2 regions of the Undibacterium sp. Di24W genome follow, and region 2 is predicted to be linked to the other one. Evidence: predicted binding sites of a transcription regulator. Region 2 holds the regulator's gene; the other holds the start of a gene.
What was found. The regulator sigma-54, encoded in region 2, starts transcription at its own class of promoters, with help from an activator protein. The targets are predictions, from matches to a motif close to TGGCANGNAANCTGCTTT.
Positions count from the first base shown of each region.

Region 1 (15,639 bases), on a different contig from region 2:
GTCATGCCGAAAGAGATTTACCCGACCAACTGCACGACATTTTGGAGTTTGCCATTCTGGCTAGTCAAAGCCAGAGTAATGAACCGATGGATAATGCACTGCAACAAGCAGGACAAATTTATTTAAAGGGCACGGAGCACTTACATCAAAATTGGTCACTCTTGGAAGAATACCCTCTATCAAAAGAACTCATGGCAATATCGCGAGCTTGGCAAAGCACCGACAAGAACATTTCACATCAAATTATCGCCAGTAAAGGCGCACCCGAAGCGATAGCGGATCTTTGCCACCTGAATCCCGAACAAACTGCACATTTGATGACAAAGGTGAATGCCATGGCCGAACGTGGCTTGCGCGTACTGGCTGTCGCCAAGGCGGAATTCAATCAAAACAATGAAGCTCTGCAGCAAGCAAATTTACCGTCGAAGCAGCATGACTTTGATTTTCAACTTCTGGGTTTAATCTCCTTTGCGGATCCTGTGCGCGAAGGTGTCCCCACTGCTATCAAAGAATGTCTTAGCGCAGGCATACGCGTCATGATGATGACCGGAGATTATCCTGCGACCGCAATCAATATAGCGCAGCAATGCGGCATTGACAGTGCCGCGGGCGTACTGACAGGCAAAGAAATGCTGTCAATGTCAGATGAGGCCTTAAAGACACAGTTAGAAAAAATCCAAATTTACTGCCGCGTCATGCCCGAGCAGAAACTGCGTATCGTCGGTTTGTTAAAGCAATCCGGCGCTATCGTCGCCATGACGGGTGATGGGGTCAACGACGCACCTGCCCTGAAAGCGGCACATATTGGAATTGCGATGGGTAAGCGAGGAACTGACGTTGCACGTGAATCTGCAGCACTAGTCTTACTTGACGACACCTTTTCATCGATTGTCACAGCAGTGCGCTTAGGACGACGAATTTTCGACAACTTGCGTAAAACCTTAAGTTTTGTAATCGCTGCACATATACCCATTGTGGGCTTATCGTTTTTACCGGTAATGCTGGGATGGCCGGTTCTCCTAATGCCCGTGCATATTTTGATATTGGAGTTAATCATTGATCCTAGTTGCTCATTGGTTTTCGAAGCCGAAGAGGAAGAAGAAAACATCATGCAACGAGCACCTCGCAGCATTGACTCTAGTATCTTTCAAGCTGAGGTATTGTGGCGCGGATTTTGGCAGGGCTGCACTGCCCTATTGACAATACTCGGCGTCTATTGGCTCGCGACTCAGAACAACATCGCGACTGACGAAACCCGTGCCATCACTTTTGCGGCAGTGGTTACAAGCGACCTCGGTTTCATCTTTCTAAACCGTTCACTCAACGGAAATCTATGGCATACCTTGCGTTCTCCCAACCCTATGCTATGGTGGGTTTGTGCGGCAACAGCTGTCATGTTGTTGCTTGTATTTACAATGCCAAGCTTACGTCACTTATTCTATTTTGGTGATCCTCAGTTGACAGATATACTCTTGAGCGTAGGAACAACAATCAGCGCAATATCCTTGATTGCATTAACACAACGGCTACTGCTTCGAAAGCACTCATAAATACAAATAAAATTTCTATAAAGCAATTTTATCTGCTACATTGTAATTTGACGAAAGCAGCATTCAGGCACACAATCTAACAATGTCATTTTTAGCACCATCAATATCAGACTAAAACGATTTGCAATAGACATCAAATAGCGTTTGATCAAACAAAGATAAGTGTGATTTTCTCAATACGGAGCGACTCTGTGTCATGAATAAATCCGAAGCCCTAGCCCTACTGGTAGAACAAGCGCGCCATGGAGAATTAATATTCTCTGCCAGTGTCGCAACCTCGCTTAAAGTAAAAGAGGCCATAGACGTCCCTGATTGTAGTCTCGATACGGCAACTAAAATCATACTCAATGAACCGATGCTGGCGGCGAAAGTGGTTGCGGTTGCCAACAGCGCGGCCTACTCAAGAGGCTCAGAGGTGACTAATGTCCGTTCAGCCATTGCACGTCTTGGATTTAATACGCTGCGTGGCTTAACTGCGTCAATCGTGATGCGCCAAATTGCTGGCGCCAGTAAAAACCCCATCATTCGCACCAAAGTGAATCAACTCTGGGAACACTCGGCGCAGGTAGCCGCTCTTTCTCAAGTTATTTCGCGTCGTGTAACAAAACTGAATCCAGATACCGCTATGTTTGCCGGGATCGTGCACGAAGTGGGTGGTTTTTACCTGTTATCACGTGCCGAGGAATTTCCTTGTTTATTAGAACCAGACGACTTATCTGGTGCGAATGATGATGAAAATTTTGATGAGTTCCGTGACACAGTGACGAAAGTCGAGTCACAAGAAGCGATCATTGGCCGCGCGGTTTTGAAGAATCTTAACTTACCTTCTGAAGTGAATGAAGCAGTCGAAGCCATGTGGTATGGACTACACGCTATGCCACCAGAAACTTTAGGCGATACTCTGCTCCTAGCAAATGATCTGGCAAAAACAGTCTCGCCCTTAGACACACGTACTGACACCGAGGCCAATCGCTGCGAATCAGAAATCGATTTTGTGGTGGGCGAAGGCAGTCTGCTAAGTATCTTAGAGGAATCTGAGGATGAAGTAACAACCTTATCCGCAGCTTTAATTATTTAAACTGATCCCGCGATATAGTTTTCTTCTAAAAAATTCAAAAGAGCGTCAGAATATTTTGACGCTCTTTTGTTTTCTCGGTCAGAACTTAATTTTGTAATGCATTCTTAATTTGCTGCAAAGACTGAGGATCTTCGATCGTCGTCAAGTCACCCGCATCGCGCCCTTCACACACAGCTTGGATAGATCGACGCAAGAGTTTACCGGAACGCGTTTTAGGTAACATCGCCACAAAATAAACCCGAGCAGGACGTGCAACCGCACCCAGCTGATTATCGACTACGGCCATCACTTCGGTTTCCAAAGCTTTTGCTAATTCGGGTGTAGCCGCACGTTCGGGGTTTTTTATAATCGCAAACGCCACCGCGACCTGCCCTTTCAATTTATCTTCAATACCCACCACAGCGACTTCAGAAATCTGCGGATGGCTAGAAATACTTTCTTCAATTTCACGGGTGCCTAAACGGTGCCCAGCGACATTGATTACGTCATCGGTGCGTCCCAAAATGAAGAAATACCCGTCCTCATCGCGTATGCCCCAATCAAAAGTCGAATACATCTGTTCATGCGCGAAGTTAGACCAATACGTTTGAACGAAGCGCGCATCATCGCCATAAATGGTTTGCATACAGCCTGGTGGCAAAGGTCCTTTAATCGCGACCACGCCTTTTTCATTCGCGCCACACACCTCGCCTGTTCCTTCATTAATGATAGTGACGTTATAACCATACATCGCGATCCCCGGGCTACCAAGTCGCGTATCTTTATGTTCCACGCCACGAGCAACTGACAAGATCGGCCAACCTGTTTCAGTCTGCCAGTAGTTATCGATAATCGGCACGCCCAATTCAGTGGCGATCCAATTAGAGGTAGTTTCATCAAGTGGTTCACCCGCTAAATACAAAGCCTTAAGCGAGGAAATATCGTACTTCTTCATCAGCTCGACTGGATGCTTTTTCAGTACGCGCACAGCAGTCGGTGCAGAGAACATACGTGTCACTTTGTATTTTTCAACAATGCTCCACCACACACCTGCATCTGGGCGAATCGGTGTACCTTCATACATGATGGTTGCCATACCAGCGATCAAAGGGCCGTAGACGATATACGAGTGTCCTACCACCCAACCAATATCGGATGTCGCAAAATAAGTTTCTCCAGGGTTGCCGCAGAAAATATTTTTCATGGATGATGCCAAGGCAACTGCATAACCACCTACGTCGCGCTGCACGCCTTTAGGCTTACCAGTGGTGCCTGAGGTGTAGAGTACGTACGACATCTCGTTGGACTCTAACCAAGTCACAGGGACTTGAGCGACCATATGTTGTTCACGCAATGCAGCGTAATCAACATCACGACCGGCAGCCATATTCATCGCATCGAGACCACGATTCACTAATAAAACCTTTGCTGGCTTATGGTCGGCCAATTGAATCGCTTCATCGAGCAAAGGTTTGTAAGGCACTGCCTTGCCGCCACGCATACCGGCGTCGGCGGACACCACCAATACGGGTTTAGCATCATCGATACGCGTTGCTAAACTCTTGGAGGCAAATCCACCGAACACCACGGAATGCACAGCACCGATGCGCGCACAGGCCAACATGGCAAATGCCGCTTCGGCAATCATGGGCATATAGATTAAGACTCTATCGCCCTTCTTGACGCCGAGCTCCAACATGATTGCTGCCATGCGTTGCACTTCCACATGCAGTGCAGCGAAGCTGTAAGTTTTCTCGGCATTGGTTTCAGTCGAAATGGCGATCAATGCCGCCTTATCCGACTGTGTCTCCAACCAACGATCAATCGCGTTATAACAAAGATTCGTTTCGCCACCGACAAACCATTTCGAAAATGGTGGTTTGCTGTGATCAAGTACTTGGGTATAGGGTTTGTGCCAGCTGATGAGTTGGGCTTGTTGGTCCCAGAAGCTGGCTGGGTCTTGAATTGAGGCTTGATAAAAATCTTGGTAGTTCATGGTGTCTCCAGTTTTTATAGCGTTTTGGTTTGAATTCTTTTGGCGCGTAGTTGATTGTTTTTGATTGTTATTTGTTTTATCTATTCGCCTTTTGTACTACATCAAATTTATTCTTTGAATGGCTTACTTTCTTATTGGTTATCGTGCTAACTCAACTTTCTCTGGCCGGGTGTGGCCCGGCGGCCAATCACCTTTTTTGCTTCGCCAAAAAAGGTGATCCAAAAAAGGCGACCGTAGACTCGCCCCTTCGGGGTGCTTACGCTACGCTTCAGCATAATTTGTGCATCACAAAAAATGGGAAAGTGTTGAAACTCGCTACGCTCAGACAGCAACACTTTCTTATCCATTTTCTGTGAAGCACAAATTACGTCGTCTCAAACGGGTGTAAGTCAAAAGCAAATCAAAAACAACGACCTGGAATTGCTAATAGAAGAACGAACATCCGTCGATACTGATTGTTTTGCTTTTGCTTTTGCTTTTGCTTTTGACCTTCATCCACTTCTGACACTGCCAATTGTGCAGGACAGAAAATGGATAAGAAAGCTTCGTTGTCTGAGCGCAGCGAGTTTCGAAGCTTTCCCATTTTTTGTCTTGCATAATTGGGAACCCGAAGGGCAGTGGCAGCGTGGTCGCCTTTCTTTGCTTACTTTTTTTGGCGAAGCAAAGAAAGTAAGTGGCTGTCGGGCCACTCCCGACCAACAGACAGCAAATCAACAGCACAAATCACTCAAAACAAAAATCAAAAGCAATCGCCCGGAACGCGAACCCAACCTTCCATCAACACCCGAGCACTACGACTCATACTCGCCTTCTTCACATTCCACTCACCATCTACCAGCTGAGCTTCCGCACCTACACGTAAAGTTCCGGATGGATGTCCAAACCGAACAGCCGTGCGGTCTCCACCGCCCGCCGCGAGATTGACTAATGTTCCAGGAATTGCTGCCGCTGTGCCGATCGCAACCGCTGCAGTCCCCATCATCGCGTGATGCAATTTACCCATAGACATAGCCCTTACACACAAATCAATTTCACTCGCATGAACTTGTTTTCCACTAGAGGAAACATAGTCCAAAGGCTTAGAAACAAAGGCCACCTTCGGTGTGTGTTGACGTTTTGCGGCTTCGTCAATATGCTTAATCAAACCCATGCGTACCGCACCATAAGCGCGTATTGTTTCAAACTTCGCTAGCGCCGCAGCATCACTATTGATAGCGTCTTGCAATTCAGTACCGGTGTAGCCAATCTCTTCGGCGTTCACAAAGATGGTTGGAATCCCGGCGTTAATCATGGTCGTTTTTAATGTGCCGATGTCAGGTACTTCTAGATCATCGACCAAATTCCCCGTTGGGAACATAGAACCGCCAGCACCCTCTTCTTCTGCTGCTGGGTCCATAAACTCAAGCTGAACTTCAGCCGCTGGAAAAGTCACGCCATCAAGCTCAAAGTCACCCGTCTCCTGCACCTCACCATTCGTCATCGGCACATGAGCAACAATCGTTTTACTGATATTCGCTTGCCAAATGCGCACTACGGCGATGCCGTTTTTAGGGACATTGTCAACCAAGCCCATGCTGATCGCACAAGAACCCACCGCTGCAGATAAATTGCCGCAGTTGCCGCTCCAGTCGACGAATGCTTTGTCGATGGAAACTTGTCCAAACAGATAATCAACGTCGTGATCTGGCTTGGCACTCTTCGCCAGTAATACTGTTTTCGAGGTGCTGGAAGTGGCGCCACCCATACCGTCGATTTGTTTGCCGTAAGGATCGGGGCTACCTATCACACGCAATAACAAAGCATCGCGTGCAGCTCCTGGCTGCAGGGCAGCACTCGGCAAATCCTGTACGCGAAAGAACACGCCTTTACTTGTGCCGCCACGCATGTAGACGGCTGGGATTTTGATTTGGGCTGGATGGGACATTATTTTCCTTTTCTTGGTTCTTAGTCCCCTCTCCCGCAAGCGGGAGAGGGTTAGGGTGAGGGAAGGTGAGCTAGCAAAATCGTTTCAGCAATACTGACATGCAGTTTCACAAACGTATCATCAAACAATCTCGAAATACTTGATCAATGCCCCTCATCCCCACCCCGCATTTCCAATTCGCCGCTTGCGGGAGAAGGGCTTACTTCATCGTGATAGAAACTCTGCCTAATCTGCGCCTCTTCAGCAATTCCTTTGTTATCAAGCAGACTTAGTCGACTCCAAAAAGTCCTGTGCAAAACGTTGCAATACACCACCCGCTTCATAAATCGATACTTCTTCAGCTGTATCAAGACGGCAAGTGACAGGCACTTCAACACGCTCACCGTTTTTACGATGAATGACCAAAGTCAAGGTCGTGCGCGGTGTACATTTGCCAGTTACGTCATAGGTTTCTGTTCCGTCTAATTGCAAAGTCAAACGATTGACACCCGCTTTAAACTCAAGTGGCAACACCCCCATCCCCAATAAATTGGTACGATGAATCCGTTCAAAACCTTCAGCGACGATGACTTCCACACCTGCCAAACGCACACCTTTGGCCGCCCAGTCACGTGAAGATCCTTGGCCGTAATCAGCACCCGCAATAATGATCAAAGGCTGCTTACGTTCCATATAGGTTTCAATGGCTTCCCACATGCGCGTCACTTTGCCTTCGGGTTCAATACGTGCCAAAGATCCCGCTTTCACTTTACCTTCCGCATCGCGCACCATCTCGTTCTTTAAAGTTGGATTCGCGAACGTAGCGCGTTGTGCAGTTAAGTGATCGCCACGATGTGTTGCATAAGAATTGAAATCTTCTTCTGGCAAACCCATCTTTGCGAGATAGGCACCTGCCGCGCTATCAAGCATAATCGCGTTGGATGGTGATAAATGATCGGTCGTAATATTGTCGCCTAACACCGCCAAAGCACGCATGCCTTTCATGGTACGGACACCAGCTAAAGCGCCTTCCCAATAAGGTGGACGGCGGATATAGGTGGAAGGTGCGCGCCAATCGTACAGAGGCGCCACGCTGGCTGCTTTCTCTGTCGAGATCGCGAACATAGGCTCATAGACTTTGCGGAACATCTCAGGCTTCACACTGGACTTCACAATTGCATCGATCTCTTCATCGGTCGGCCAGATGTCTTTCAAACGAATCTCTTTGCCATCGACGACGGTCAATACGTCTTTCTCGATATCGAAACGCATGGTGCCCGCAATCGCATAAGCAACTACTAGTGGTGGCGAGGCAAGGAAAGCTTGTTTCGCATAGGGATGAATACGTCCATCGAAATTACGATTGCCTGATAACACAGCGGTTGCATACAAATCGCGGTCAATAATTTCTTGCTGAATCACTGGGTCAAGCGCGCCAGACATACCATTGCAGGATGTGCAAGCGTAAGCCACGACACCAAAGCCAAGTGCTTCGAGATCTTGCATCAAGCCCGCTTCTTCCAAATACAAAGTCACTGCTTTAGAACCTGGCGCTAAGGATGATTTCACCCAAGGCTTGCGAGTTAAGCCAAGTCGATTGGCATTGCGCGCCAACAAACCAGCAGCAATCACATTGCGTGGATTGGAAGTATTGGTGCAACTCGTAATCGCCGCGATGATGACCGCACCATCTGGCATCTGGCCTGGCACATCGTCCCAAGCAGTAGCAATACCCTTTGCTGCTAAATCACTGGTAGCGACACGTGCGTGCGGATTTGATGGACCCGCCATATTGCGCACGACCGAAGATAAATCAAATTGCAGTACACGTTCGTATTCTGCTGTGACTAAAGAGTCGGACCACAAGCCAGCGACTTTTGCGTAGGTCTCTACCAAAGCCACTTGTGCATCTTCACGACCTGTCAATTTCAAATAATCGATGGTTTGCTGATCGATACTGAACATTGCTGCCGTCGCGCCGTATTCAGGTGCCATATTCGAAATTGTCGCACGATCACCCAGCGTCAAGGCTGCTGCACCGCTACCGTAGAACTCAAGATAAGCGCCCACCACTTTGGATTTGCGCAAAAATTCTGTGAGTGCCAATACGACATCGGTTGCCGTAATACCAGGCTGTGGTTTGCCGCTGAGCTCTACGCCGATAATATCGGGTAAACGCATCCAAGATGCGCGACCGAGCATGACGTTTTCAGCTTCCAATCCACCGACACCAATCGCAATCACGCCGAGCGCATCGACATGCGGTGTATGGCTGTCCGTGCCGACTAAAGTATCTGGAAACGCCACGCCATTTTGTGACTGGATCACAGGCGACATCCGCTCCAGATTGATCTGATGCATGATGCCGTTACCCGGCGGGATCACTTCCATATTTTTAAACGCGAGCTTGGTCCAATTAATGAAGTGGAAGCGATCTTCATTACGACGGTCTTCAATCGCGCGATTTTTTTCGAAGGCCTGCGGATCAAAACCACCACATTCAACCGAGAGAGAATGATCGACGATTAACTGCACAGGCACCACGGGATTTACTTGAGCCGGGTCACCACCCTGATCCGCGATCGCATCACGCAAACCAGCAAGATCAACCAAGGCCGTTTGTCCCAGAATATCGTGACACACAACACGTGCAGGGAACCATGGAAAATCCAAATCACGCTTACGTTCGATAAACTGTTTTAAGGAATCAGTCAAAGTCGCTGGATCACAGCGACGTACCAAGTTTTCTGCTAGTACGCGTGAAGTGTATGGCAGCTTGGCGTATGCGCCTGCCTCAATCGCTTCAACCGCTTCACGCGCATCGAAGTAATCGAGTGAGGTTCCTGGGAGATTCTTACGGAATTGTGTGTTCATTTTTTGTCCATCTTTGATTTTTAATACTTACTGAGGTAGTGCTGTTTTATATAAGAGATGTTTTTTATCCGTATCGCATCTTCTATCCGCTCCTCCCCCTTCAAGGGGGAGGCTGGGAGGGGGATGGGGGTTTTAGTAGACATAACTAACCATCCCCACCCCAACCCTCCCCTTGAAAGGGAGGGAGCATAAAAAAGCACACCGAAGAGTCACAAGGAAACATCGCGCCCCTGAATCTAAGCTCTATTTTCTATCCTTCAAAGCCACAAACTGTAAATCTTCAGGCCCCACATAATTTGCACTCGGACGAATGATCTTGTTATCGATACGTTGCTCAATAATATGCGCCGACCAACCAGATGTCCGTGCGATCACGAACAGTGGCGTGAACATTGCTGTTGGTACGCCCATTACGTGATAAGACACAGCAGAGAACCAATCCAAATTCGGGAACATTTTTTTGATATCCCACATCACCGTTTCTAAACGCTCAGCAATGTCGTACATTTTGGTAGAGCCTGCTTCAACCGACAATGTGCGAGCAACTTCTTTGATGACTTTATTACGTGGATCAGACACTGTGTACACTGGGTGACCAAAACCAATCACCACTTCTTTGTTTTCTACGCGACGCTTGATATCCGCTTCTGCTTCGTCGGGATTGTCATAGCGTTTTTGGATTTCAAACGCGACTTCGTTGGCACCGCCATGTTTAGGACCACGTAAAGCACCGATTGCACCGGTGATAGCGGAGTGGATATCGGAACCTGTACCTGCAATCACGCGACTAGTGAAAGTCGATGCATTGAATTCGTGTTCCGCGTACAGAATCAAGGACGTGTGCATGGCACGAACCCAAGACGCTTTTGGTTTTTCGCCGTGTAGCAAGTGCAGGAAATGACCGCCAATTGAATCATCGTCGGTTTCAACGTCGATGCGCTTACCGTTATGGCTAAAGTGGTACCAATACAAGAGCATGGAACCAAAAGATGCCATCAAGCGATCAGCGATATCACGTGCGCCTGGCGTGTTGTGATCGTCTTTTTCTGGCAATGTGCAACCCAAGACTGATGAACCTGTACGCATCACGTCCATAGGATGCGAAGAGGCAGGCAAAGCTTCTAACGCCAATTTCAAATTCGCTGGCAAACCGCGCAAGGATTTTAATTTTGCTTTATAGGCAGACAGTTCAGCCGTCGTTGGCAATTTGCCGTGAACCAGCAAATGGGCGATTTCTTCAAACTCACAATTGTCGGCCACATCCAAAATATCGTAACCGCGATAGTGCAAGTCGTTACCTGTCTTGCCCACGCTACACAAGGCAGTATTGCCAGCAGCAACGCCTGATAGTGCGACGGATTTTTTTGGTTTAAATGTTGGGTTTTCTTGTGTGGTCATTTCTTTCTCCATTGATTTTTTTGAACCGCAGAGGCGCAGAGCCCACAGAGTTCCTTGATTCCCTTCTCTGCGACCTCTGCGCCTCTGCGGCGAGGCTTTTCGTTTATTTCCCTTTTTGCTGTGCAAACAAGGCGTCCAGTTTTTGTTCAAAATCGTGATAGTTGATACGCTCATACAATTCCATCCGTGTTTGCATCGTGTCGACGACATTCTTTTGCGTGCCATCACGACGAATCGCGGTGTACACATTTTCCGCTGCTTTGTTCATGGCACGGAAAGCGCTCAATGGATATAGCACCAAACCAACTTCAGCGGACGCTAATTCTTCCACCGTGTACAAAGGTGTGGAACCGAATTCAGTAATATTCGCGAGAATAGGCACTTTCACTGCATTGGCGAATTGCTTGTACATCGCCAACTCTGTAATCGCTTCTGGGAAGATCATATCAGCTCCCGCTTCGACGCATGCTAGAGCGCGCTCGATTGCCGCTTCCAAGCCTTCTACTGCCAGCGCATCGGTACGTGCCATGATCACGAAATTGTCATCAGTACGTGCATCGACCGCGGCTTTCACGCGATCGACCATTTCTTGCTTACTGACGATTTCTTTACCTGGGCGGTGGCCGCAGCGCTTGGCACCGACCTGATCTTCAATATGCATCGCTGCCGCGCCAAACTTGATCATGGACTTGACGGTACGTGCAACGTTGAACGCCGAAGAACCAAAACCAGTATCGACGTCGACCAACAAAGGCAAATCACAAACATCAGTGATACGGCGCACATCAGTCAATACATCGTCCAAATTTGAGATGCCGAGATCGGGCAAACCGAGAGAACCAGCAGCAACGCCACCACCGGACAAATAAATCGCTTTAAAGCCTGCACGTTTCGCCAATAAAGCATGATTAGCGTTGATCGCACCAACGACTTGTAACGGAGACTCTTCTTGCATCGCCTTACGGAAGGCAGCACCTGCGGAATATTGAGACATGATCTTTTCCTTTTGTTTGGATGTAGTCCCTATTGCAAAGCGCGTGCCAGGGGGGCGTCCATTCACGTTAGCGAAATTTAATAGCCTTAAAAATCAAATACTTGAATTCAAACTTACAAAGCCAAACTTGAGTGAAAAGTTCACTTATACGACGGAAATACGTTGCAATTGAAACACAATTGAAACATACTTGAAACATCATTTGAAACACCAGCCAAAGCAAGCGCTACGCAATCCACGTAAGCATGGAGCCCTCATGAGCCGACACTCCCCTCTTCCACGCGATCCACAAGACAAGCCCATCATTTGGACAGTCTCAATTTCGCGTTTATTTGATTTATTCCGCGACATCATGGTCGAGTACGATGCCAGTGCTGACATTGAACCGATACACCTTGGCTTTGAAGAAGCCGCTCAGGTGCTGCGCGAACGTTTGCAAACCGAACGCTGTGATGCCGTGATTGCTGCCGGCTCGAACGGCGCCTATCTAAAAAATCGACTACCTATACCAGTCGTTATCGCGAAAGCCAGTGGATTTGACGTCATGCAAGCCTTGGCTCGCGCACGTAAAGTCTCGCGCCAGATCGCCATTGTCACTTACCAGGAAACAATACCGGAGTTGGCCGATTTCAAAACTACTTTTGGTTTTCAAGTTGAACAAAGAACTTATGTCACCGAGGAAGACGCCAAAAGCCAAATTAGTGAACTCAAAGCGATGGGCATACAGGCCATTGTCGGTGCGGGCTTAATTACCGATCTAGCAGAGGAAGCCGGTTTAACCGGTATCTTTATGTACTCCGCTGGCTCCATCCGACAGGCGTTTGACGATGCGATTGAAATCTCTCGCCTCACCCGCCTCGAGGCATCGAAAGGGCGCCAACAACCTGTCGGCGAATTGCGTGCCAAACATGGCTTAAATGATTTACGTGGTGATTCAAAACTCATGCAAGAAGTGCGAAGCAGCATCATGCTTTATGCGCGCTCACCAGCCACTGTCTTATTACAAGGTGAAACTGGTACTGGCAAAGAATTAGCGGCCCAAGCCATCCACCGGGAAAGCCCAAGATCACGACAGGCTTTTGTCGCGGTTAACTGCGGCGCGATTGCAGAATCCTTGTTGGAATCAGAGCTGTTTGGATACGAGGAAGGTGCTTTCACTGGCTCTCGTCGTGGTGGTCATGCAGGCTTATTTGAAGCCGCACATCGCGGCACCTTATTCTTAGATGAAATAGGTGAAATGCCCTTAAATCTGCAAACACGCTTACTACGCGTGTTAGAAGAAAAAGAAATTGTACGTGTCGGTGGTGTACGGCCTATTTCGATCGACGTCCGTATCATCAGCGCAACCCACTGCGATCTCCAACAAAGAATACGAGAGGGACGTTTTCGTGCAGACTTGTTTTTTCGATTAGCGATACTGCCATTACATTTGCCGTCGCTGCGTGAACGCCCTGAAGACTTAGTCAGTCTTTCTCAATGGAGTTTAAAACAAGCGTGTGCAGCAATCGCTAGTCGACCCCATCCCAATCTCCATGCAGAGGTAGCAGCTTGCGAAGATTTACTGAGGAGCTACGGTTGGCCGGGCAATGTGCGCGAATTACGCAACTTCATGGAACGGGTGGCCTTGCATTTATCCGCCACGCCTTTACAAGCCATTACGCCTGGCTTTCTAGTCAACTTATTCCCTGAGCTTGCGCAGAATAAAGCAAATGAACTCTCTGCTTCAAAAATCGCAGAAACTTCTGAAGAATCACTTGATTTCTTAATGCATAAGTTTAAGAATAGAAAAGATGACGTTGCCAAGCACTTAGGGATTAGTCGTACCACCTTATGGCGCAAGTTAAAAAGCAACAAATCAACATAGACAGTCTCCCAGACACAAAAAGTAACAAATATCGAAGGCTTTTTACAACGCATTAAATCTCCTTAAAATGCTAAGCCTACCGCTTAGGGTAAAATATCAAAAGAGACTTTAGGTTCGCTAAACAAATCTTTGATTCAACATTAAATTAATAACGGAAAAATGCGATGACAGCCGACACGCCAGTAAAAAAACTACTGATCGTAGATGATAGTAAAGTATCACGTATGATCATACGCGCCCGAGTTTTAGATGTTCATCCCAACTGGGAAATTCTCGAAGCTAACAACGGCACTGATGGCGTTGCTATGGCACTGGAAAAGAAACCTGATTTTTGCACTATGGACATTAATATGCCCGGCATTTTAGGAACGGATGCTGCCGAGATATTACTAAAGGAAATGCCTTCGTGTCGGGTGGTCATTTTTTCTGCCAATATTCAAGAGAGTTTTCAAGATAGAGCGAACGCTATGGGCGCCATCTTTGTTGCTAAGCCGATCACGGAGAAGTCGATCGCAGAAGCACTGCATTACTTTTTAGGATAATTGTGAACAGCCTAACAGACCTTCATTTAGACGCGCTCGCCGAAGTTTTTAACGTCGGTGCTGGCCGCGCTGCCGCAAGTTTGAGCGAAATTGTTGGAGACGAAGTAAAACTCTCAGTGCCTTCAGTGGAAATTAAAAAAACTTCTGAAGTTGATGCCAACATCATGGATCTGAGCAGCTTGAAATTCGGCGTAGTCAGCCAACAATTTTCCGGCCCTTTCGATGCGCAGGCTTTGCTTTTATTTACGGAGAGCCATGCACTGGAAATAGTGCGCGATATGATGGGCTCGCAGATGAGCATTGAAGAGCTGGCAGAATTCGAACAAGAAGCCATGTGCGAACTGGGGAATATTATCCTCAATGCCTGTCTCTCGGCCATGGCAGATATGTTGCATATTTCCTTAAATAGCTCACTACCAGATTACAAAATTGCGTCGACTGAAGAAATTTTCAGAAGCTTGCATAGCGCAGAAGACCAGGCTTTTGTTTTGGTATTGCACATCGATCTTTCGATCGAGAAACGCCTTTCTGAAGGCCACCTGATTTTCTTGTTGAGCTCCATGTCACTACTTAGCTTAGTAAAGCATTTAGAGCAGTTTTTAGGAAATATAGAATGAGCTCTTTAGAGATTTATCAAAGCCCTATTTTGAATAGTATTAATATGGGGCTGATTTTAGTTGATGCTGATACCAATATATTGTTGTGGAATGCTTGGATGGAAAAACATTCAGGTATCTCTTCGGACATAGCACGGCAAAACAACATGTCTACTGTGTTTCCTACCGCTCCTAGCTTGGCTTTCAGTAACGCTCTGAAAAATTCGATTACCTATGGCTTGCCTGCAATGCTATCGAACGCTTTGCATCGCTCCCCTTTGCCGCTATTTGGCGAAGAAGAAAGTTTGAATAAGCAAATTGCCATTCATCAATCCATTACCATCACAGTACTCGACTCGGATTTGGCGGATGCTTGTTACTTGATTCAAGTCACCGATTCTAGCACCTCCATACGACGTGAAAAAATGTTGCGCTCGCATTCAGAACTATTGAAAAAAGATGCGACTACCGATAGCCTGACTAGCTTGTACAATCGCCGCTTTTTTGACGAACATTACAAAATTGCTTTGGGACAAGCGATACGGCAAAAGCACCCTTTATCGATCTTCATGGTCGATATCGATTACTTCAAACAATATAACGACTACTACGGACATCCTGCAGGCGATAAGATATTGATTAAGGTCGCTGCTGCTTTAAGAGCGCAGATTTCACGCTCTTCGGATATGTTAGCGCGCTATGGTGGAGAAGAATTTGTTTTGATATTACCGGATATGCCCGCAGAACATGGCGTGCTATTTGCTGAAAAATTAATCACTGCGATTACTGACTTACAACTCCCGCATTTAAAGTCAAAGAGTAATCAAGTCATTAGTATAAGCATAGGTTTAAGCACCTACGATCC
Region 1 is NZ_JBMPOP010000001.1:390,236-405,874, forward strand. Features, by position in the region: gene ACO0KZ_RS01620 (cation-translocating P-type ATPase) at 1-1,550, shown strand, start outside; gene ACO0KZ_RS01625 (HDOD domain-containing protein) at 1,747-2,628, shown strand; gene ACO0KZ_RS01630 (propionate--CoA ligase) at 2,714-4,687, opposite strand; gene prpF (2-methylaconitate cis-trans isomerase PrpF) at 5,343-6,527, opposite strand; gene acnD (Fe/S-dependent 2-methylisocitrate dehydratase AcnD) at 6,786-9,380, opposite strand; gene prpC (bifunctional 2-methylcitrate synthase/citrate synthase) at 9,624-10,778, opposite strand; gene prpB (methylisocitrate lyase) at 10,882-11,772, opposite strand; gene prpR (propionate catabolism operon regulatory protein PrpR) at 12,029-13,636, shown strand; gene ACO0KZ_RS01660 (response regulator transcription factor) at 13,801-14,178, shown strand; gene ACO0KZ_RS01665 (chemotaxis protein CheC) at 14,181-14,795, shown strand; gene ACO0KZ_RS01670 (diguanylate cyclase domain-containing protein) at 14,792-15,639, shown strand, end outside.
Region 1: prpB (methylisocitrate lyase) is a predicted target of sigma-54. The motif match lies at 11,804-11,821, and genes of this name have one in related genera.

Region 2 (15,639 bases):
TAGGAAGGATGACCAGTACCACAACCCAGATTCACCAGACGTCCTTCAGCCAACAAAATGATACGACGACCGCTTGGGAAAATCACGTGATCGACTTGTGGCTTGATGTTGTCCCACTTGTATTGCTTGAGCGCGGCAACGTCGATTTCATTATCGAAGTGACCGATATTACAAACAATCGCTTGATCCTTCATCTTCAACATGTGCTCATGTGAGATTACATGGTAGTTACCCGTCGTCGTCACGAAGATATCGCCGTGTTCACAAGCGTAGTCCATCGTTACAACGCGATAGCCTTCCATCGCTGCTTGCAATGCGCAAATTGGATCGATTTCTGTGACCCAAACTTGTGCCGACAAAGCACGCATCGCTTGTGCAGAACCTTTACCTACATCACCGTAACCAGCGATAACGGCGACTTTACCTGCGATCATGACGTCGGTTGCGCGCTTGATACCATCGACTAAAGATTCGCGGCAGCCATACAAGTTATCGAACTTGGATTTCGTGACAGAATCATTGACGTTGATTGCGGGGAAAGCGAGCTTGCCTTCTTTATGCATTTGATACAAACGATGTACGCCTGTCGTGGTTTCTTCTGTTACGCCTTTGATTGCCGCTAAGCGTTTGGAGTACCAAGTTGCATCAATTGCCAAATGCTTTTTGATGGAATTGAACAGGCAAGTTTCTTCTTCTGAACCTGGGTTGTTCAACACGGAGATATCGGATTCAGCACGTGTGCCAAGGTGCAGCAACAAGGTTGCATCGCCGCCGTCATCCAAAATCATGTTGGAGTAACCACCATCGGTCCAATCGAAAATGCGATGCGTGAATTCCCAATATTCATCGAGGTTTTCACCTTTGAATGCGAACACCGGAGTACCGCCAGCAGCGATTGCGGCAGCAGCGTGGTCTTGTGTTGAATAGATGTTGCAGGATGCCCAACGAACTTGTGCACCAAGTGCGTTCAATGTTTCGATAAGCACCGCTGTCTGGATCGTCATGTGCAATGAGCCAGTGATGCGTGCGCCTTTCAAAGGTTGACTGGCAGCGAATTCTTCACGAATTGCCATCAAGCCGGGCATTTCTGTTTCCGCGATTTGAATTTCTTTGCGACCCCAGTCGGCCAAACTTAAATCAGCAACGTGGAAATCTTGAGTGGATTGAGATGTCATGATGGTGGCGTTCTCACGCCCTCCTTTCTAGTGAAAAAAGTAACGTGAGCGCAGTTGCTGTGAGTATGATTTTTAGGGTTTCCTAGCTATCCACTCGTCTAATCCAAGCCTGGCAGTGTGCTTCATTATGAAAGTATGAAGGCAAAAAAACTGTCGCAGCGCTCCTTGGAGACTTCGGAGTATAACTCAATTCCCGTAGGCTTGTTAGGCGCCAAAAAAATATTTGCTTAAATTTTAGGCAAAATAAATTACTAAAATCTCAGTGTCCTGCAAAATCACAGACTCTAAAAACGGGCAATCCACTCGCTTCTATCAATTTTGATCCACCTAGTTCCGGCAAATCCACGATCACCGCCCCCTCAACTACAATTGCACCTAGCCGCTCTAAAAGCTTCTTACCGGCCATCATAGTGCCACCTGTTGCGATCAAATCATCTATCAATAACACCCGATCGCCACTGCTGCATGCATCGGTATGTAACTCAACCGTTGCACTACCGTACTCTAGTTCGTATTGTTCTGAGACCGTGGTGAAAGGCAATTTACCTTTTTTGCGAATCGGGACAAAACCTAAGTTCAATTCATAGGCAACGACCGAACCGAGAATAAAACCACGAGCATCTAAACCAGCGATCAAATCTAGCTTCGCATTCGCATAGCGTGCTAAAAAAATATCGATCAAGACACGAAACACTTTAGGATCTTGCAACGAGGGCGTGATGTCGCGAAACTGCACGCCCGGCTGCGGCCAATCGGGAACGGTGCGTATATGTTCTTTGATGTAAGTATTCGCATTAATCATGGCGGCACTCTTTCTGATATTTTTTATTTTGCTTGTTCTTAATTTTGCGTTCTTCGTTTCTGCTTCTTACTTTAACAGTCGCTGTTCAGCGCGAGCAACGCCTTCGGCAGTACCTCGCAAAACCACCACGTCTGTGGCTTGTAGAAGTAAATCGGCAGTCGGTTCCAAACGATTCTTGCCTCGCCGTATTGTCGTCACATCGACTTCAAATTCATTCAAGTTGAGCTCAGCAATGGTTTTACCTAGCGCCTTCAATCTATCCGTAAGTACGACGGTATGCAATCGTATTTGCATGTTCTCAGTATCGTCCGCAGCGTCGCTTGCACCACGGAAGAATCCACGCAGCGATTCGTAGCGCGCATACCGCGCTGCCTGCACAGTATGCACTACGCGGCGCAAAGGCACACCAAGCAATACCATGGCATGCGAAGCTAACATTAGACTGCCTTCCATAGAATCAGGCACCACTTCGGTCGCCCCAGCGGCACGTAGTTTTTCTAAATCTGTATCGTCATGACTACGCACCACGACTGGCAAACTAGGATTTAACTCATGCACCAAATGAAGAATTTTTAAAGCTGATGGCGTATTGGTATAAGTAACCACCAATGCTGCTGCGCGATTAATACCCGCAGCCGTCAGACTCTCTCGCCGCGCGGCGTCACCATAGGAAACATTGGCACCTGCGGTCTGCGCTTCGCTAATACGATCAGGGTCTAAGTCGAGTGCGTGGTAATCAATTTTTTCTTCAGTTAACAAATGCGCCAGACTCTGTCCGCTACGTCCAAATCCAGCAATGATCACATGTTTTTTAGTGGTCATCGTTCTGGCGGCAATCTGCGTCAATGCGAGCGATTGCATCATCCATTCACTCGAAGACAATTTCAGTACTATCCAATCGGATTTCGCCAAAATGAATGGCGAAATCAACATAGACAAAACCATTGATGCTAGGATTAGTTGCAGTAATAAGGGATCAATCAAATTTAAACCGCCGGCCTGATTTAAAAGTACAAAGCCGAACTCACCCGCCTGCGCTAAACCTAAACCCGTACGCAAAGCTACACTGGTTGGGCATTTAAACAAACGTGCCAAAGCGAAGATTAAACCGAATTTGAGTAAGACCGGGCCGATCAAGAGTATCAAGATGAGCCAACCGTACTCCACAATCAGCCCCAGATTCAAAAGCATGCCGACGGTGATAAAAAAAAGTCCTAATAAAACATCACGAAAAGATTTAATATCTTCTTCAACCTGATGTTTGTATTCCGTCTCTGAAATCAGCATGCCTGCGACGAAAGCGCCTAGCGCTAGGGACAAGCCTGCTTTCTCCGTTAACCACGCCGCGCCTAGCGTGAACAACAACAGGTTCAACATAAACAATTCTTGCGAGCGGCGTCGCACTACGATAGCAAACCACTCACGCACAACTTTTTGACCGACAAAGAACAAAAGAAAAAGTACCACTATCGCTTTACCTCCCGCCACGGCCAAACTCATAGGCAGGTTTTCAGAATTGGAAGCCAACGCTGGAACCAAAATTAATAAGGGAACGACGGCCAAATCCTGGAACAACAGCACGCTAATAATTTGACGTCCATGCGGGCTTTCCAACTCCAATCTTTCTGTAAGCATTTTTGAAACGATTGCCGTTGAAGACATGGATAAGGCGCCACCAATGGCAAATGCGGCTTCCCAAGTCATATCAAAATATTGCGGCAAAATGATAGCTGCGCCCATACAAAGCGCCATCGCCAGAACAATCGTAAAAATAACCTGCGCCATACCCAATCCGAATACAGCGCGACGCATAGAAACAAGTTTGGCCAATGAAAACTCAAGGCCGATAGAGAACATCAAAAACACGACACCAAATTCAGCAAGCAAATGGGTAGTGGAGCTATCCTGCGCCCATCCCATCGCATGCGGCCCAATCACAATGCCGACAGCCAGATAACCTAACATGGGTGGCAAATTCAACATGCGCAAAGCGACCACGCCAAGTACAGCGCTGCTGAGCAAAAGTAAAGTGGTATCGAGAGCATTCATGTGTACTATTATTACTGATTATGCGTGCTCATAGGAATGGAGAATTCAAGTAAGTTTAGAAAAATGACAGCGAGACCACATTTGACGTAGGTGGCACTCAAAAATGAAAGCGAAAAAAAACGCAGAGTGTCACCACTCTGCGTTCAATCAAGCAAATTTCAGGAAAATTATTTCAAGAAAATATCGCGGTAAGCCGCATACATCGCACCAATCAAAACAGGACCAAGTACCAACCAACCCAGTCCCAAAGGAATCGTAGCAATAATCGCAAATACGATGTACAACACAAAAAACACTAAAAACGCGACCCAGTTTTTTAAGCTGGCTTTCAGACTCGTCATCAAGGCGTCAATTGGCGCAATATTGTGAAATACCACTAGAGCAGGTGCGAACCAGATCGCCATCGCCATCGGAATTGAAATAATCATTGCGACTACAACAAAGCCTAATACCGCAGTTATACCCAAGCCCATCATGGCACCTGCACCGCCTGTTAAAGCGCCGGTTGCCATTGCACCACCAAATAACAAAGCGGCGAAGATACCAGCAACCACAGTAATTAATACAATAGCGATCATCCAAAACAAACCTAATAATGCCAACGGACCAAACTTATCTTTAAATCCAGCAAATAAGAAATCAAACGTTACTATTCGACCTTCTTTTTGCGCTTGGCACGCGAGCATTAAGCCGCCAAAAAACACTGGCATTAATACATTCGATGCCAAACTACCCAGAACAGGTACAAATGCCAACACCATCATAATCAAAAACAGTACCACCAGCATGCCGATCCAGACACCAGCATTGGCTTTAAATTGATCGAAGCCATAGCCATACCATGCTGTCGCCCGTCCCGCATCAATCGAATTCCCTTCCTGAACAAATTGAGCGCCATCGGAGGCGGCTTGGGACTCTATGACTTGTGACGCTGGATCAGAGGAACTACCGTTCGGATCTACTGAATAGGGATTCATAGTATGACTTTCACAAAATAAACAAATAAAAAATACGCAAAAATGAATACGAAAAATCGTATTCGCAAAAGTATCCTTGATTACATTTTAATTTACAAGCTTGGCAATTCTTTCTGTAACAACAAAAGCAAATTCAAGCATTTACCCAACACATTTTTGAAGAATTGTTTGATTTGGAGTGAATCATTTTAACTCTGGCAGAGTTCTTGCTTGTTCGTATTTGGTTTATACTCTGAATATGAGCACACTAATTACTCCATCCCCAACTCCTTTCTCTAGCGCATCTGACGCGACTTCGGAGCAAACCACGAGCCATGCGTTGCAATTAGCATGCGAGACGCTACAAATTGAAGCAGATGCCATCTTAAATCTCAAACAACGATTGGCAGGCAGCGACGCCCACAGTTTTTGTGCCGCGCTGTCCATGCTTTTGCATTGCCATGGTCGAGTTGTCGTGTCTGGAATAGGTAAATCGGGCCATATCGCGCGAAAAATTGCGGCGACATTTGCTTCAACTGGAAGCCCATCGTTCTTTGTCCATCCCGCTGAAGCGGCACATGGTGATCTTGGGATGGTGACGGCACAAGATGTTTTTATTGCGATTTCTTATTCTGGCGAAGCGGGCGAACTCATTGCGATCCTGCCGATTCTAAAGCGACTTGGCGTCAAGCTGATCGCATTTACAGGCAATCCTGAGTCCACCTTAGCCAAATTGGCAGATATCCATTTAAGTGTGCACGTAGAAAAAGAAGCCTGCCCGCTCAACCTCGCGCCGACCGCCAGCACAACGGTCACTTTGGCTTTGGGTGATGCCTTGGCGGTGGCGGTATTAGATGCGCGAGGTTTTAAGGAAGAAGATTTTGCGCGTTCCCATCCAGGTGGTGCCTTAGGTCGGCGTTTACTCACGCATGTCAGAGACATTATGCGAACGGGTGCAGCCATTCCACAAGTCACACCGGATACCAAACTTACCAGTGCCCTGCTGGAAATTACGCAAAAAGGCATGGCAATGACTGCGATCGTCGATAAGGACAATCGAATTGTTGGCGTATTTACTGACGGTGATCTGCGCCGCATGATGGAAAAGCAAAGTAACTTCTCTGACCTTATTATTGCTGACGTGATGGCAAAGAATCCACGCACCGTGCGCCCAGAACAATTAGCGGTCGAAGCAGTAGAAGTGATGGAGACGCATCGTATTAATCAATTGCTGGTAGCGGACGCAGAAGGCAAATTGGTAGGTGCCTTACATATCCACGACCTGACTCGCGCCAAGGTGATTTAATGAGTGAAATCACCTTCTCCACAGCACAAAACAAAGCTGCACAACTACGCTTGATGATATTTGATGTTGACGGGATTCTGACCGATGGTAGTTTGCATTTTGGCCCCGAGGGCGAGATGATGAAGACCTTCAATGTATTGGATGGTCAAGGCATTAAATTGTTACAACAAGCAGGTATTGCAACGGCGATTATCAGTGCCCGGAAATCCGCCATTGTCGCTAAGCGCGCAGCGGATCTGGGGATTAGCCATGTAATGCAAGGCATACATGATAAGAAATCGGCGTTTCTAACACTGACGCAAGATTTAGGTATCACTCACGCACATTGCGGCTTTATTGGTGACGATGTGATTGATCTACCTATACTATTGCGCGTGGGCTTTGCTGCCAGCGTTCCAAATGGACATCAAGAGGTGCGGACTCGGGTTGACTACATCACTCAGGCAAGCGGCGGACGTGGCGCTGCACGCGAAGTATGTGATTTTATTCTGAAAGCGCAAAACAAATATGAAGCTGCATTAGCTCCCTTTTTGGATGTGAACAATGACGGCTGATCGTATCCGCGTTTGGCTAGGAGTAGCTCTGCTTGGTCTATTGATGCTAGGTAGCTTTTGGGCCTATGAGGTCATGCGTCGAAATAGTGAAGAGCGCGCAAACGGCTCAAAGGTGCGTAGCGAGCCGGACTACTTTGTAGAAGATTTTAATTTTGTGCGCTTATCACAATCAGGTAATACGAATTATCGCGTCACAGGTGAGAAACTCACACACTTTCCGCAAGAAGATGAATTCGAAATTCTGCATCCACGAATTGTAAGTATTGATGAAGAGAAGACGCCTATGCTAATTCGTGCAGATCGTGCCATCGTAAAACAGAAAGTCAAAGAATCCGCTAACGCGAAACCAGAAGATCAAATTCACATGATTAACAATGTGGTCATTGAAAGAGCAAAAAGCGCGCGAACTGCCGCGATCATCATGGAAACAAGTTCTTTAATTCTTTACCCCGATAGCGAGAAAATGAAAACAGATGCACGGGTCAAAATGACGACATTAAGAGCAACGATTAGTGCCTATGGCATGGAAGCGAACAACGCCGACCAGAAAGTGCGTTTCTTGAAGAACGTACATATTGAAATTGACAATAAGATTGAAAACAGGATTGAAAATAAGGTAGTGAACAAGGTGGGGAAATAACGGGGCTTTAAAAAAAGCCGCACACTTAGTTACTATGAAATCAATGGCAAAGGATCAAAAAATGCATTTTGCAATCAACTCCACCACACGTTTTTTAACGCTTGCTGGTGGCGCACTATTACTCACGACTACACTGGCTCAGCTCGCTCATGCTGAAAAAGCAGATAGCCAAAAAAAGACCTTAATAAACGCAGAGCATACGGTCTACGACGGTAAAACTGGTACCAAAACATTGGCGGGTAATGTCGAGCTGACACGCGGTACTTTGTTGATCAAAGCAGAAAATGCCGTAGAAACCGAAACAGCAGATGGTGGCATGGTGATCTTAACTGGCAGGCCAGGTAGCCAAGTGTTTTTCCGTCAGAAGCGCGATGGTGGTAGCGACTTGTGGATAGAAGGTTCAGCGGATCGCGTTGAGTATGACAAGAAGACTGAAGTTGTTAAGTTTATTGCGAAAGCCAATGTCCGCTACTTAAGCCAACAAAAAATGACACAAGAACAGAATGGCGAATTCTTGTCTTACGATAGCATTAACGACGTATTTACTGCAACTAACTCTACTTCAGGCAAACGCATCCCTGGTGGTGGTCGTGTGACTATTACTTCCGAACCTAAGCAAGCAAAAACAGAAGTTAAACAAGAAAAATGACTACCAGTACTCTCGTAATTCAAGGCCTGCAAAAACGCTATGGCATGCGCCAGGTAGTTCGTGACGTCTCGCTTCAAGTCAAAAGTGGTGAAGTCGTCGGATTGTTAGGACCGAACGGTGCTGGCAAGACAACGTCCTTCTATATGATCGTTGGCTTGGTGCCATCCGATGCAGGCAAAATTGATATCGACGGCACCGACATTTCTCATTTGCCTATCCATCAAAGAGCACGTTTGGGTCTATCTTATTTGCCGCAAGAAGCATCGGTATTTCGTAAGCTTTCGGTAGAAGATAATGTACGCGCAGTGCTAGAGCTGCAACATGACAAGGATGGCAAAGCGCTTTCCAAAAAAGAAATTGAACAGCGATTAAATACGCTATTGGAAGAGCTGCAAATTGATGGCTTGCGAGAAAGCCCAGCACGCGCTTTATCCGGAGGTGAACGACGCCGCGTAGAAATCGCACGCGCCCTCGCCACCAATCCACGTTTTGTATTACTGGATGAACCCTTCGCGGGCGTAGACCCTATTGCTGTGATTGAGATTCAACGAATCGTTCGCTTTTTAAAAGAACGCGATATCGGCGTATTGATCACGGATCACAATGTACGTGAAACCTTGGGTATTTGTGATCACGCCTACATCATCAATCAAGGCTCGGTATTGGCGAGTGGACGCCCTGACGAAATCATCACCAATGAGACGGTACGTCGAGTCTACTTGGGTGAACATTTCCGCATGTAAGCGATTGGCATAACCATGAAGCAGAGCTTACAGCTACGCACCTCGCAACATTTGGCATTGACGCCGCAATTGCAGCAATCAATACGTTTGCTGCAATTGTCCACCTTGGAATTACATCAAGAGCTAGAAGTGTTGTTGACGGAAAATCCCTTACTGGAACGCGTCGACGATGCACTGGACAATGCAGTTCGTTTACTGGCGGATGGCTGCATCAACAATGCAAGCCAGCAAAGCGAAAGCGAATTTCAAAATACAGAAAAAGCACCCGACAACGGCAGCAGCACGGAAGCCGTCCCAGAACAAGTCGCCGACTGTGAAGCAGCAACCGCCAACAATGACGACTGGAGCTTCGATGATGCACCTGGCAGCGGCTCTAAATCCAACAACGACGAGGAAGATGGTCGCCCGCAATTAGAGGCCGCACAAACCACCTTAAGAGAACATTTGTTAGAACAAATGCGTCTGAACATCAGAGAGCCACGTGACCGAGCACTGATCGAATTAATCATCGATGCCATCGACGAGAATGGTTATTTGTGCGAGAGCCTGGATGAAATCTATGAAAGCCTTCCTATTGACCTTTGCGTCGAGTTAGAGGAATTACGGTTTGCCTTAACCATGCTGCAAAGCTTCGAACCCGAAGGCGTAGGTGCACGCAATACCGCTGAATGTTTAGCACTGCAAATCAAGCGTTTCCCTAAGATACCCTTTGTGACGCGTCGTTTAGCACTGCAAATCGTCGAGCAATATTTGCCCTTGTTTGCCCAACGCGACTTCACCAAGTTACGCAAATTCCTACAGTGTGATGACGAAGATTTACGTGAAGCACAAGTTGTCATCCGTCAATGTAATCCCAAGCCTGGCTTAGCATTTGCGATTGCAAAATCTGACTACGTGGTACCTGACGTTGTAGTCAAGAAAATTGGCGACGAGTGGCAAGTGATGCTGAACCGCGATGTGATGCCTCGCCTGCGCATCAACCAAATGTATGCAGGCTTAATGAAACAGCAACGCGGTGATCCTTGCCTGAATCCGCAGCTACAAGAAGCGCGCTGGCTTATCAAAAATATGCGGCAACGTTTTGACACTATTTTGCGCGTCGCGCAAGCCATAGTGGAAAGGCAATATAATTTTTTCACGCATGGTGCTGTCGCAATGAGACCCCTTGTTTTGCGCGAAATAGCTGATACACTGGGATTACACGAGAGCACTATTTCGCGTGTAACAACTCAAAAATTTATGCTGACACCGCACGGCATGTTTGAGTTGAAATATTTTTTCGGTAGTCACGTCGCAACGGAAACCGGTGGTGAAGCATCTTCCACAGCGATACGGGCTCTGATCAAACAATTAATAGGAGAAGAAGACCAGAAAAAACCCCTCTCGGATAGCAAGATCGCCGACATATTGGGAGAACAAGGCATGGTCATCGCGCGCCGTACTGTTGCAAAGTACCGTGAGGCTCTGAAAATTCCCCCTGTCGGTCTAAGGAAATCTTTATAAACCAGTTCTTGAAATATTGTTTTCTATCGTTATATATGATTTAGCTCAAAACAAATTTCTGCCAATGAGCGATCGTAATGACTGGCAACTTAGAAGCAAATAAAACAATATCACCATAGGAGCGTAGTATGAATCTCACCATCAGTGGACACCACGTCGAAGTTACTCCTGCAATTCGTGAATATGTACAAAGCAAGCTAGAGCGGGTAAGACGACACTTCGATCAAGTCATTGATATCGCCGTCATCCTGACGGTTGATAAGCTCCGGGAAAAGGACAAACGCCACAAAGCTGACATTAATTTACACCTTAGCGGTAAAGATATACATGTAGAAAGTCTGGCGCACGATTTGTATGCTGCCATCGACACCTTAATTGACAAACTCGATCGTCAGGTCATCAAACACAAGGATAAAATTCAAGACCATCAACATGATGCGATCAAACATATTCCTGACCCTGCCTCTACACAATTAGATTAATTTAGAATACTGAATCATCAATTCGATGATCCCTAGGACGCTTTTTAGCGTCCTTTTTTATGTCCATTGAAACGTGAAGAAAAACTATTACAGTTACATTGCAAGCCATTTTTTCCATCTATGTCTGATGCCCTAAGGTAGAATTCTCATATGACAATTTTCGACAGATAAAAATGAGCTCCCACGTCCTGACAGAAATCCACAATCATGTTGGCATCATCACTTTAGATCGCCCCAAAGCACTAAATTCCTTGTCCTTAGAAATGGTTCGTGGACTAACCGCCACTTTACGCGCTTGGCATAACGACCCCGAAATTCATGCTGTATTCATTCACAGTAGTAGCGAGAAAGCTTTTTGTGCTGGTGGCGATATTCGTTTCTTCTACGATGTTGGCACATTAACGCCTAAGGGTGACAGCGCACTACTCGAAGATTTTTTCACCGAAGAATATGCACTGAATCATTTAATTCATTTCTATCCAAAACCCTATATCGCTTTGATGAACGGCGTAGTCATGGGCGGTGGCATGGGTATCGCACAATCAGGTACAGCCAGTCGTTTGCGCATCGTCACTGAACGTACCAAAATGGCGATGCCAGAGGTAAATATTGGATTATTTCCCGACGTGGGCGGCGGTTACTTTCTCAATCAAACGCCGGGAGAGATTGGTACGTATTTAGGACTCACTGGGGAAATAATTCAGGCTGCCGATGCGATCTATGCCAATTTAGCCGATGTCTATATTCCGACCGTACAAATTCCAGCTTTAATGGATTTAATTAAGCACAACACAGAAGCAGATTTACGTGTTGCGATTCGTCGTTTCTCCGCGCAATTTGAGCATGAAATAGCGCATGCTCAATGTCAACTTGCAAATGATCGAACGAAGATCGACCAACATTTCACTGGTAATAATTTACACAATATTTGCGCCACACTTGCCAGCGACGAAACAGAATTTGCAGAAAAAACACTGGCTATTATGAACAAACGTTCACCGCTATTGATGGCGGTTACTTTAGAACAATTACGACGCTGCAAATCAAAGTCCGTTGCTGATTGCTTGCGTCTAGAACGCACTATGGTACGTCATTGTTTCAAACATGGTGAGGTACTGGAGGGTGTGCGAGCCTTGGTGGTAGACAAAGACAATTCGCCATTATGGTCGCCACCAACTATTGCCGAAGTTAAGCAAGAAATGATCGCCCAATTTTTTGTCGAAGTATGGCCAAGCTACGCCCATCCATTGGCGCATTTGCCGTAAAAGAGTACCAATTTTTCGACGAAAAAAAGCCGAAAGATGTACGAACATCTTTCGGCTTTTTTAAATGCTTGACAAATTATTTCAGCAAGCCAAATACTTTACCAATAATCTTACTGCCAGCAGCCAAAGGATCTTGGCGTATCGCTTTTTCTTCTTCCGCTATCATCGTATAGAGTGCATCAACCGCACGGTTGCTGACATAGGATTCTACGGTCGCTTCTTTCTCTGGCACCGCACCTAATTTTTGAGCTTTGCCCATAACGGCATTGTACTTGGTCGACAATCCTACTTTATCGGTCACATTTTTAACCAAAGGTAAAAATTTAGCACTTAAAGACACCGAGGTTTTTTCACGGAAAAAATTCGTTACCGACGTATCACCACCACTCAAAATATTTTTTGCATCGGTGACCGACATGCTCTTTACTGCATCCATCAACAAGGGTTTTGCCATAGGAACGGCAGATTCCGCTGCACGATTCATGGCAACGACTAGTTCATCTAGCTGCTTACTTTGTCCACTTAACTTCAACAAAGGACGAGCTTTTTCTAGCATTGATGGAAGCGGGATTTTTACTTTGTCGTTCCCTAAAAAACCATCAGCGACGCCGAGCTTTTGTAGGGCTGCATTCGCACCCGTTTCCAATGCGGCCTTTAAACCAGCATTCGCATCTTGGTTGCTAAGCTTACTCAAATCTGCAGCTTGTGCTTGTAAAGTTACGCACGCCACGACGATCACGCTCGCACTATGTTTTATCCACGTTTTCATTTTATGTCCTTACAATTAATCAACTTGTATCTTTAAGTACTAACAAGAATTCTCACGTTATATAGTCGAAAACCTAGCGTCAAACTTCTTCTATCAAAAATAAACGTTTATGTTCACGAATCGCAAAACGATCCGTCATTCCCGCGATATAGTCGGCTATGCGACGCGCTTGCAGAAACGTTGTTTGCTCATTATCTGACGAGACTTGTACACGATAATCAGGCGGCACTAAATTAGTCTGAGCCATCATCACTTCAAACAATTCCCGTACTGTATTTTTGGCTTTATGACTCATACGATTCACCAAATAATGCCGATATAGGTGCTCGTATAAAAACTGTTTCAGCGACTTGGCGTCTTGATAGGTAGCATCTGAAAACGCCATCATGGCGGGCAGTGCACGCACATCATCAATAGACTTCGGTGTTGCCTCACGAATACGTCGTAGTGCGGTTTGGGTTAGGTCACTAATCAACATATTGATCATGCGTCGTATCGTCTCTGAAATAGCACGCCGACCGCCTATACCAGGATATGTATCATCAACTTCACGACGAAAACGGGCGTAGCAATCGACTTCCATCAACTGCACTTCAGTCAGCAAACCAGAGCGCAGGCCATCATCAATATCGTGATTATTGTAGGCAATCTCGTCTGCCAGATTGGTGAGCTGTGCTTCAAGGCTCGGTTGCGTCTTATTAATGAAGCGTTGACCCAATTCCCCCAGCTCTCTGGCATTATTTAGCGAGCAATGCTTGAGTATGCCTTCGCGCGCTTCGAATGTTAAATTCAGACCTTCGAAGCTGGCGTAACGCTCTTCTAATGTATCGACGACTCGCAGACTTTGTAGGTTATGTTCAAAGCCCCCATAGTCTTTCATGCAGGCATTCAAAGCATCCTGCCCGGCGTGGCCAAAAGGTGTGTGACCTAAATCGTGCGCTAAAGAAATCGCTTCCACCAGATCTTCATTCAAACGCAAATTTCTAGCGATAGAACGCGCGATTTGGGCGACTTCAATACTATGTGTTAGACGTGTACGAAACAGGTCGCCCTCATGGTTAACGAAGACCTGTGTCTTATATTCAAGGCGACGAAACGCCGCACTATGAATAATGCGGTCTCTATCGCGTTGAAATTCGGATCGAGTGCCAGGACTAGGTTCTATGAAACGCCGCCCTTTAGTTTGCGCAGATTGTGCAGCGTAAGGGGCTAGATGCGTATCGGTGAACATACTATCCTCGGTGATTTTATGCAGACATCAGGTAGACAAAATACAGGCGCTAAGTGTTGCCAACAATGTGGCTTGTGGAACTTGCGTGATGATACTCTGCCCCAATGGTTTAAGCAGAATGAATTTGATTTGACCGCCTTCATTTTTCTTATCAACTTCCATCAGGTCCACCCATACTTGCTCACCCAAATCAGGTGCAATTGTCGGCAATCCTGCAGTCTCGACCAATTTACTAATGCGTACCTTACTCACATAGTCGAGATAACCAAGCCGATAGGACAAGTCGGCCGCCATGACCATACCACAACCGACTGCCTCGCCGTGCAACCATTTGCCATAACCAAGTCCAGACTCAATCGCATGTCCGAAGGTATGTCCAAAATTCAAAATAGCACGCAAGCCACCTTCGCGCTCATCCTGGCGAACAACATTGGCTTTAATTTCGCAGGAGCGCAACACCGCATAAGCCAATGCTGCAGGATCTTTGGCTCGTAGCTTTTCGATATTTGCTTCTATCCAATCGAAGAACGCTAGGTCGATAATCGCGCCGTGTTTAATCACTTCGGCCAAACCAGCGGATAGCTCGCGATCAGGTAAGGTATTTAAGCTACACGTATCTGCGATCACAGCTTGCGGCTGATAGAAAGCACCTATCATATTTTTGCCGAGCGGGTGATTGATACCTGTCTTACCACCGACCGAAGAATCAACCTGTGCCAGCAAGGTTGTCGGGATCTGTACAAAAGGAATGCCGCGCATGTAGGCCGAAGCAGCGAAGCCCGTCATATCGCCAATCACGCCACCACCCAATGCTAACAAAGTGGTTTTACGGTCACATTTTTTCGCCAACAATCCGTCAAACACCAGCATCAAGCTTTCCCAGGTTTTATGTTCTTCCCCGTCGGGAAGTACGATAGCCTCAACCTGTTTTCCGAGCAGACTTAGTTGTTTTTTCAAGGAGTCTAAATAGAGGGGCGCGACCACGGTATTGGTCACAATCACCACGCGATGCCCCTTAATTCGCTCTTGCAACAAGCTGGAATTCGAAAGGAGATTTTGACCTACGGTAATCGGATAAGCACGCTCGCCTAAATCCACGTTCAAGGTTTGTGCTTGCGCTGATTCAAATTCCATATTTGACTTTGTTTTGGCTGTCGGATGAAGCTGTTTTGCTACTTGCTGCGTCACGTCATCTGGGCTGGCAGATGCGAGCGATTCCGCGGGCATTTTTTCAATAATCGTCTGCACCAAGGTCTGTAATTGTGGCTGCCCAGTCTCAATGACCATATGTGCCACCTCTCGATACAAGGGATCGCGTTGCTGCTCAAGCTCTTCTAATTTTTTACGGGGATCTGCGGTACGTAACAACGGTCGTTTTTTGTCATGCCGGGTTCTATGCAAAATACTGCTGATACCGGCTTTCAAGTAAACCACCGTTCCACGTGTATGAAGAAGGGCACGACTTTGAGGATTAAGAATCGCACCGCCACCTGTGGCCAGCACGATGCCATCTTG
Region 2 is NZ_JBMPOP010000013.1:12,675-28,313, forward strand. Features, by position in the region: gene ahcY (adenosylhomocysteinase) at 1-1,175, opposite strand, end outside; S-adenosyl-L-homocysteine riboswitch at 1,215-1,348, opposite strand; gene ACO0KZ_RS20040 (adenine phosphoribosyltransferase) at 1,435-1,977, opposite strand; gene ACO0KZ_RS20045 (monovalent cation:proton antiporter-2 (CPA2) family protein) at 2,044-4,026, opposite strand; gene ACO0KZ_RS20050 (BPSS1780 family membrane protein) at 4,194-5,003, opposite strand; gene ACO0KZ_RS20055 (KpsF/GutQ family sugar-phosphate isomerase) at 5,242-6,288, shown strand; gene ACO0KZ_RS20060 (KdsC family phosphatase) at 6,288-6,842, shown strand; gene lptC (LPS export ABC transporter periplasmic protein LptC) at 6,832-7,482, shown strand; gene lptA (lipopolysaccharide transport periplasmic protein LptA) at 7,544-8,131, shown strand; gene lptB (LPS export ABC transporter ATP-binding protein) at 8,128-8,874, shown strand; gene ACO0KZ_RS20080 (RNA polymerase factor sigma-54) at 8,890-10,377, shown strand; gene hpf (ribosome hibernation-promoting factor, HPF/YfiA family) at 10,506-10,859, shown strand; gene ACO0KZ_RS20090 (enoyl-CoA hydratase/isomerase family protein) at 11,033-12,124, shown strand; gene ACO0KZ_RS20095 (DUF4197 domain-containing protein) at 12,201-12,893, opposite strand; gene ACO0KZ_RS20100 (deoxyguanosinetriphosphate triphosphohydrolase) at 12,973-14,124, opposite strand; gene aroKB (bifunctional shikimate kinase/3-dehydroquinate synthase AroKB) at 14,152-15,639, opposite strand, start outside.